DNA from 4 places in the Mesorhizobium sp. P2_F7 genome. Region 4 is predicted to be linked to each of the others. Evidence: predicted binding sites of a transcription regulator. Region 4 holds the regulator's gene; each other region holds the start of a gene.
What was found. The regulator PhoB, encoded in region 4, activates phosphate uptake and scavenging genes when phosphate is short. The targets are predictions, from matches to a motif close to TGTCATNNANCTGTCAT.

Region 1 (2,199 bases), on a different contig from region 4:
GGATCAGGTAAAGCGCTCCGGCAATCAGCGCTGCCGACACCACGAACGTCTCTATGGTGATGGCATTTCGCGGCGCCCTGAAACCGAAACTGGCGAAGATAAGCACCAGCCACGCAACGAGCATAACGATAAGCGGCCGCGGGATGGTACCTTCGGATTGCTCGATCAAAGCCCAGCGCAGTTCCACTACCTTCTGCAGATGCTGGCGGGCGTCCTCCAGCAGGGAACCGTGCGCTGCGTCAGCAGGCTGCAGAGCGGTCAATCGTGTGCTGATCTCGGTCAACAGACGTTCAGACAGCCGGTTGGCGACGAGGGGTGTTTCGTTGGCTTCTGTCCAGTTGTTGGTCTGTCTTTGTACATAAGCGACCAGCGGCTGACGGACCTCGGCGGTCTCGGGCCCATATTGCCGAAGCGACCGGTCGAGAAGGATCAACTCGGTCGCATATGTGTGCACGTTGCGGTCGATCGACTCGAAAGTGTTCTTGGCCGAGTTGATCATGAGACCAAGCACCAGCGAGGTCATGACGACGAACAGGTTGGCGGCGAGCCGAACCACGGCGTTGGTGTCGTCGTCACGGTGATGGGCTGGCAACCTGCCGTAGACGGCCATGCTGGCCAGCGGCGCCGCCGTCAGGCAGAGGAAAACGGCCACCGCGATGAGTGTTTCCTGCATGCAGCCATTTCTGCACGGCAAGCACCGAATGCCAATGGCTGTCAGAATGCTCTGTCACGCAAGTATCATGTTCGCGTCCTAGACCGCTTCGCGGGGGGCGACATCGTCGATGCGACGCGGAGCCCTTTGCAGTCTCGGCCGCTTGAAGGCTTGTCACAAAGAGGATCTCCATGAAAATCTCGCACCGAACCGTGTCGCTCGGCGCCGCATTGGCGCTGTTTACCGCTTTGACCCCTGCCCTTGCCGACAGCACCGCCACCGTTGGCGGCGTCAGTTTCGTCAACAAGGGCCTGGTCGGCGTCGGTCGCCTCCCGGCCGACCTGAAGGACAAGTTCGGCGAGACCTTCGGCTCCGGCTCCGGCATGTCGATCGACGCCGCCGGCTGGACGCATGGCGCCGACGGCTACAAAGGTTCGCTGTGGCTGCTGCCGGACCGTGGCTACAATGTCGTCGGCACCACCGACTACCGGCCGCGCCTCAACACCATCGGCATCGAGTTCACCCCGGTTGCACCAGGTGCCACGCCCGCCGCCGGCCAGGAACAGACCGGCGTCAAGGCGACGCTCACCGATTCCCTGCTGTTGACCGACGACAAGGGCGCCGACGCCACCGGCCTTGATCCGTTGAACGGCGTGCGCGCGGCAAGCGGCGAGCTGCCGATCCTGCCCGAGGCCAATGGCAAGCTGGCGCTCGACAACGAGGCGATCGCCCGGCTGCCCGACGGCACCATGTTCATCTCCGACGAATACGGCCCCAACATCTACCGCTTCTCGGCCGAGGGCCATTTGTTGTCGGCAACGCAGCCGCCGGCCGCCCTGGTGCCGATGCGCAAGGGCACGCCGAACTTCGCCTCCGACAATCCGGGCCCCGGTGCCGCCGAGCCCGATCCGAAGGATCCCGAAACCGGCCGCCAGAACAACCAGGGCCTCGAAGGCATGGCGCTGACGCCGGACGGCAAGTCGCTGATCGCGGTGCTACAGTCCGCGCCCCGCCAGGATGGCGGCGATTCCGGCGCGACGCGCCAGAACACCCGCGCACTGGTCTATGACGCCACCGACCCGGCGCACCTCAAGCTGGCGCATGAATATGTCGTGCCGCTGCCGGTGTTCAAGGACGACAAGGGCAAGACCAAGATCGCCGCGCAGAGCGAGATCGTGGCGCTCTCCGACAAGACCTTGCTGATGCTGGCGCGCGACAGCGGCAACGGCCAGGGCGTGAAGGGCGACACTTCGCTTGTGCGCCAGATCTTCGTCGTCGACGTCTCTGGTGCCACCGACATTGCCGGCGGCGCCTTCGATGCCGCCGACAAGCCGGTAGCGCCCAAGGGCGTGCTCGACCCCTCGGTCATGCCGGCCAAGCTGACGCCGTTTATCAACATCAACGACAACAAGGAACTCGGCCGCTTCGGCCTGCATGACGGCAAGCCGAACGACAAGAACAACCTCTCGGAGAAGTGGGAGGCGATGTCGGTGGTCAGCGTGCTCGATCCGGCGCTGCCCGACGATTATTTCCTGTTCGTCGGCAAC
Region 2 (2,199 bases), on a different contig from region 4:
ACATCCTTCCACTGCGTGCTCTTCAAAATGTCCTTGAGGTACCAGCTCTGCGCCTGGTTGACGATCTGCACTGAGGGATCGTCGGCCACCAGCGCGAAATAGGAATAAAGCGGCGCCGACGTCTTGCCGACCGGGCGGCGCACATAGGCAAGCGTCGCCTCGTGGTCCGCCTTCAGCGCATCGACGATGCGCGGGTCGTCCGCCACCGTCGGCTTGTTCGCCTTGTCGACGCGCTCGTAGATCGGCCGTGCCTCCGAAGTCGCCGAGACCACGCGCCATTTCGATCCATCGCGTTCCAGCAAAAGGTCGATCAGGCCCATATGCGAACCCCAAAAGCCGCCCATCACCGCCGGCTTGCCTTGCAGCGTGCCCTTCTCGGCGTCGACGCCGTCAAGCGCCTGAAAGTCCTTCTTGCCGGGGAAAACCAGATGCTGATGGCCGGTGAACACCGCATCGATGCCCTCGACGCCGGCGACGAAGAACGAGGCGTTCTCCATGCCATCGCCCTGTTTGATATCGATGCCGGAATGCGAGAGCGCAATGACGATGTCGGCGCCCGCCTCCTTGATCTCAGGCACCCAGGCCTTGGCCGCCTCGACGATGTCGCGCGTCCGGACATTGCCTTCGAGGTTCTTCAGGTCCCAGACCATGATCTGCGGCGGCACGAAGCCGATAATACCGATCTTGATCGGCTGCTCAGCGCCCGACCCGTCCTTGATCTTCTTGTCCAGGATGACGTAGGGCTTGAGATAGAGCTTGTCGTCGCGCGGGTTGGCGGCAAGCTCGGTGCCGCGGATCAGATTGGCGCAGACGAACGGAAAATTGGCCCCGGCCAGCACCTTGTCGAGAAACGACAGGCCGTAATTGAACTCGTGATTGCCGAGCGTCGAGCATTCATAGCCGAGCAGGTTCATGCCCTTCATGATCGGATGCAGGTCGCCATCCTTAAGGCCCCTTTCGTAAGCGATGTAGTCGCCCATCGGGTTGCCCTGCAGGAGATCGCCATTGTCGATCAGCATGGCATTGGTGGCTTCCTTGCGCACCGCCGCGATCAGTGACGCCGTACGCGACAGGCCCATCGTGTCGTTCGCTTTGTCGGCGTAGTAATCGTAAGGCAGCACATTCACGTGGATGTCGGTGGTCTCCATGATCCTGAGGTGCGCCTGGTTGGCCTCAGCGCGGGCGGAAAACGGATGCAGCATGATCAGCGCGCCTGTAGCGGCCGCACCGGCAAGAAAACCGCGACGGGAGACGGGGTGGAACAAAGGCGACATTGGTTTTCCTTCCCAGCGACGTGAACAGCCCAGCCCCGGCCGAAACCTTCGCGCCGAAAACTGGCCATGTCCATCGGGAGGTCAATCGATCAGCAAAAGGTGACGGCTGGATGAATATCCGTGGCCGACAGGAAGACCTCAGCCCTTGTCGTCATCGCCCTGGGTGATCAACCGGGCGCTGCGCTGGCCGGTGAGATAAATCCATAGCCAGCTAAGCGATACCGACAGCCGGTTGCGGAAGCCGATCAGGAAGTAGATGTGGGCCACGCCCCACAGCCACCAGGCGAGCCAGCCGGTGAGCTTGATCCAGCCGAAATCGATCGCGGCCGCCCACTTGCCGATCGTCGCGAGGTCGCCGGCATGTTTGTAGCGGAAGGGACGCGCAGCACTGTCCCCGGCCAGCCGCGCCCTGATCGTCGCGGCAACATGCTTGCCCTCCTGCTTGGCGGAAGGCGCCACGCCCGGCACCGGCTTGCCATCCGGCCGCAACACATGCGCCGTGTCGCCGATGACGAAGATTTCTGGACTGTTCAGCACGGTAAGATCGGGCTCGACCATCACCCTGCCCGCCCGGTCGACCGGTGCGCCCAGCCACTCGCCTGCGGGCGAGGCGGCAACGCCGGCGGCCCACAGGATAGTCCGCGCGGGAAGATGGGTATCGCCAAAGACGACGCCTTCGGCGTCCAGGCGCGTGACGGCGCGGCCAAGCTCCACCGTGACGCCCAGCCGTTCCAGCGCCGTGCGGGCATAGTCGGACAGTTGCGGCGCGAAATTGGCCAGGATTCGGTCACCGGCCTCGACCAGCACCACGCGCGCCTCACGCGTGTCGATGTTGCGGAATTCGCCGCGCAGCGTCTCATGCGCGAGCTCGACGATGGTGCCGGCAAGCTCGACGCCGGTCGGGCCGCCGCCGACAATGACCAGC
Region 3 (2,199 bases), on a different contig from region 4:
ACCGCGGCATGCTTGGCGAATTCCGCGCCAGCGGCTACACCACCTTCCTGGCAAGGCCGGTGCGCGGCGAAACACTGCTGCGCGTATTGTTGACCAGCCATGCTCCTGCTTTACCCCTTCCCAAGAAGCCGGAAAAAAGTGGCGCGGCCTCCCTTCGTGCCGTCGGCGCGCGCCAGCAAGGCCTGTCGGTGCTGATCGCCGAAGACAATGACATCAACGCCATGCTGGCCCGCGCCACGCTTCTGAAGGCAGGGCATCGGGTGAAGGTTGTCGGCAACGGCAAGGCCGCGGTCGAGGCAATCACCGAAGCCGGGCTGAAACACCGTTTCGATGTTGTGCTGATGGATTTGCACATGCCGGTGATGGACGGGCTGGACGCGATTGCCGCCATCCGCCGCCACGAGGAAGAAATGGCCATGCCGCCGGTTCCGATCATGGTGCTTTCGGCCGACAGCCAGGAAAAGACCCGCCACACCGTGCTCGCCCACGGTGCCAGCGGCTTCGTCACCAAGCCGCTCGACCCCGAGGCGCTGGTCCATGCTGTCGAGGGCCAGGTCGCCGCCTGAGGCCACCTCGGCGTGCGTCTGTCATCACGTAAGGTAGCCGGTTGAGGGTTTTCGCCAGCCGACGAAGTATTGCCCGCAGCGCCGTATCACGGTACTGTCACAATCCTGTTGCACCTACACCGTATCCCCGTGCCAAGAGGGATGGCTCGAAGGAGAATCACTCGTGCATACAGTTATGCCGGAATGTGACACTCGGCCCAACGCAGGCGGCGCTTTGCTCGCCGCGCGTAGTGCCGATGCCGTCGCAACAGGCGCTCCGCTGGGCCGGATCGGCAATCTCGAAGTGCGGCTTGCCCGCAACGAGGCCGAGATCGCTGCCGCGCAGGAAGTGCGCTACCGGGTATTTTATGACGAGCTTGGCGCCAGGAAAGACCTGTTCCAGGCGCAGGATCGGCGTGACGCCGACCGCTTCGACCCGCTCTGCGACCATCTGCTGGTGTTGGACACCTCGATCTCCGGCCCCGAGCACCGCCGCATCGTCGGCACCTATCGCCTGCTGCGGCAAGAGATCGCGGCGACCGCCGGCGGCTTCTATTCCGAAGGCGAATTCGAGCTGACCAAGCTCATCGCGCGCCATCCGGGCCAGCGCTTCCTCGAGCTCGGCCGCTCCTGTGTTCTTAAGGAATACCGCTCCAAGCGTACCATCGAGGCGTTGTGGCAAGGCATCTGGGCTTACATCAATCACTATGAAATCGGCGTGATGACTGGCTGCGCCTCGTTCCACGGCACGGTGCCGGCGGCGCATGCCGAGGCGCTCACCTATCTTGCCCATCACTGCCGCACCAATTCGGCCTGGGATGTGCGGGCGGTCGCCGGACGCTATTGCTCGATGGATTTGATGCCGATCGAGGCGGTCAACGCCAAGGCGGCGATTGCGGCCATGCCGCCGCTGGTCAAGGGCTATCTGCGCGTCGGCGCCCGCATCGGCGACGGCTGCGTCATCGACCGCGAATTCTCGACCGTCGATGTGTTCGTGGTGATGCCGGTCAAGGAAATCGGCGCCCGCTATGTGAACTACTATGGCGGCGAAGCGCAGCGGTTTGCGGCGTAAGGCAGTAGGCAGTAGTGAAGGCTGCCGTGATTAATGCCTTCTCACTACTGACTATTCCCTACTCACTAATCCCTCTCCTTACGGAATATCCTCCGGACGCCTTCCCGGGCGGCTCTTGTAGGACGGAAACGTCCAGCCGAATTTGAGCGCGCCGCCGCGCACCAGGAACGCCGCGACAAAACCGGCGAGATCAGAGGCAAGCGGCGGCAGTCCGGCAAGATCGCCAAGCGTATAAAGGCCGGCGCCCGCGAGCGCCGCGCTGACGTAGATTTCGGGCCTCAGCAGCACCGACGGCTCGCCGGCCAGCAGATCGCGCAGAATGCCGCCGAATGTGGCGGTCAGCACGCCCATGATGACGGCGACGACCGGGGAACCGGTGATCGCCAGCCCCTTGGCTGCGCCCATCACCGAAAAGGCCGCCAATCCGATCGCGTCGAGCCAGAGCAGCCATTTCCAGCGCGAGTCGAAGCGGTGGGCGATGAAGAAGACCAGCACCGCAACCGCCGCGCAGATCAGCACATAGCCGGAGTTGGCGACCCAAAAGACAGGCAGGTTGAGGATGACGTCACGCAGCGTGCCCCC
Region 4 (2,199 bases):
CATTCCGGCCACCATGGAAAATGATTGCAACATGATGGCGGTGGCGCTGCAATGGCGCCAGCCTGAGCGGTACCGCGACGATTTCATCGCAATCCTGCTCTCGCACGGCATCGGCATGGGGCTGGTGCTGAAGGGCGAACTGTTCACCGGCACCCATTCGTCCGGCGGCGAGTTCGGCCACATGATCCACCGTCCCGGCGGCGCGCTGTGCCGTTGCGGGCGGCGCGGCTGCGTCGAGGCCTATGCCGGCAACTACGCCATCTGGCGCAGCGCCAGAATGATGAGCGAGGATGCCGAACCGGTCGATGTCGGCGACGCCGACATGCGGGCGCTTGCCGCACGCGCCCGCGAGACCGATGGCCCCGAGCGCGAAGCCTATCGAAAGGCGGGCGAGGCGCTCGGCTTCGGCCTCGGCAGCCTGTTCGCGCTGATCGACCCCGCTCCTGTCGCCATGGTCGGTGTCAGCGCCGCCGCCTTCGACCTGATCGAGCCGGCATTGCGCGAGGCGATTGCCCAGACCGCCGGCGGCCAGCACTCGAAATCGATTTCCTTCGACACCGAGCCCAACGAACTGCCGCTGATCCGCGAAGGCTGCGCCATGCGCGCGCTCGGCTTCGTCGACCAGGAGATTTTCGCGCCCGGCATTCAAGCGAAGACCGGCAAGCACGTCGCCTGAGAGGCCGGCGACGGCCCGGCGCGCCGGGCTCTAGTCTTCGCGGATGGCGTAGCCGGCGCCGCGGATGGTGCGGATCACGTCCGGCATGCGGCCATTGTTGACCGCCTTGCGCAAGCGACCGACATGCACGTCGACCGTGCGCTCGTCGATGTAGATCGTTTCGCCCCAGACATTGTCGAGCAGCTGGCTGCGGGAGAACACTCGGCCGGGGTGGCGCATCATGAATTCAAGCAGCCGGAACTCGGTTGGCCCGAGCCTGATCTCGCTCTTCTTGCGATAGACGCGATGCGATTCACGRTCGAGCACGATGTCGCCAACCTTGAGCACGCTGGACAGCACTTCCGGCTTGGCACGGCGCAGCAGCGCCTTCACGCGCGCCATGAATTCCGGTGTCGAGAACGGCTTGACCAGATAATCGTCGGCGCCGGTCGACAGGCCACGCACCCGGTCGCTCTCCTCGCCGCGCGCGGTCAGCATGATGATCGGCAGCCGCTCGGTCTCGGGCCGCATGCGTAGACGCCGGCAGAGCTCGATGCCGGATACCGCCGGCACCATCCAGTCGAGCACCAGCAGGTCTGGAACATTTTCCTGCAGCCGGATTTCGGCCTCGTCGCCGCGTGTCACCACCTCGACCTGGTAGCCTTCGGATTCGAGGTTGTAGCGGAGCAGCACGCCCAGCGGCTCCTCATCCTCCACGACCATGATGCGTGGCGCAATCATCAGCGGTTCACCTTTATCAGGGCGATGTGGCCATCGCCGTCTCGTCCTGCTTCGGGCGATTGGCGGGCAATTGCTGGCCGGTCAGCACATAATAGGCATTTTCGGCGATGTTGGTGACATGATCGCCGATGCGCTCGAGATTCTTGGCGCAGAACAGGAGATGCGTGCAGGCTGTGATGTTGCGCGGGTCTTCCATCATGTAGGTCAAGAGCTCACGAAACACCGACGTGTATTTGACATCGATGCGTTCGTCCTCATTCCGGAGTTTCGCCAGCGCTGCGGCATCGGCGGCAGCATACTCCTCGACAACGCCCTGCACCTGGATCAGCACCAGTTGCGCCATCGCATCGATGGAGTGCGAGAGGTCGCGCGGCGTGACGCTGAGGCCGACGGTGCCGACGCGCTTGGCGATGTTCTTGGCGAGGTCGCCGATGCGCTCGAGGTCGCCGGCCATGCGGATCGAGCCGACCACGGCGCGCAGATCGTTGGCCATAGGCTGGCGCTTGGCGATGAGCGTGATGGCGCGGTCGTCGAGTTCACGCTGGCGCGCGTCCATGATGGCGTCATCGGAAACGACACGCTGCGCCAGCGCATTGTCGGAATTGAGCAGCGCTTTGGTCGAGCCGCTGACCATCGACCCGGCCAGATCGCCCATGTCGCGGATCAGCTTGCTGATCTGCCCCAGTTCTTCATCGAAGGAAGCGACGGTATGTTCACCCATGATCCTGGTCCTCGTGCCTGAAAATTCAACCGCTGGACGGCTCAGCCGAAGCGGCCGGTAATATAGTCCTGGGTGCGCTTGT

Region 1: the regulator PhoB is predicted to act here: its motif matches at 726-742, upstream of AC1DZ8_RS22435 (esterase-like activity of phytase family protein).
Region 2: the regulator PhoB is predicted to act here: its motif matches at 1,374-1,390, upstream of AC1DZ8_RS29810 (bifunctional 2',3'-cyclic-nucleotide 2'-phosphodiesterase/3'-nucleotidase).
Region 3: the regulator PhoB is predicted to act here: its motif matches at 662-678, upstream of olsB (l-ornithine N(alpha)-acyltransferase).

Annotation. Positions count from the first base shown of each region.
Region 1 covers NZ_JBFUFA010000007.1:111,758-113,956, forward strand. The annotation lists gene AC1DZ8_RS22430 (bestrophin-like domain) at 1-610, opposite strand, end outside; gene AC1DZ8_RS22435 (esterase-like activity of phytase family protein) at 844-2,199, shown strand, end outside.
Region 2 covers NZ_JBFUFA010000015.1:63,710-65,908, forward strand. The annotation lists gene AC1DZ8_RS29810 (bifunctional 2',3'-cyclic-nucleotide 2'-phosphodiesterase/3'-nucleotidase) at 1-1,274, opposite strand, end outside; gene AC1DZ8_RS29815 (NAD(P)/FAD-dependent oxidoreductase) at 1,413-2,199, opposite strand, start outside.
Region 3 covers NZ_JBFUFA010000008.1:192,886-195,084, forward strand. The annotation lists gene AC1DZ8_RS24265 (response regulator) at 1-566, shown strand, start outside; gene olsB (l-ornithine N(alpha)-acyltransferase) at 742-1,617, shown strand; gene AC1DZ8_RS24275 (trimeric intracellular cation channel family protein) at 1,696-2,199, opposite strand, start outside.
Region 4 covers NZ_JBFUFA010000002.1:577,796-579,994, reverse strand. The annotation lists gene AC1DZ8_RS08185 (ROK family transcriptional regulator) at 1-676, shown strand, start outside; gene phoB (phosphate regulon transcriptional regulator PhoB) at 707-1,396, opposite strand; gene phoU (phosphate signaling complex protein PhoU) at 1,413-2,117, opposite strand; gene pstB (phosphate ABC transporter ATP-binding protein PstB) at 2,159-2,199, opposite strand, start outside.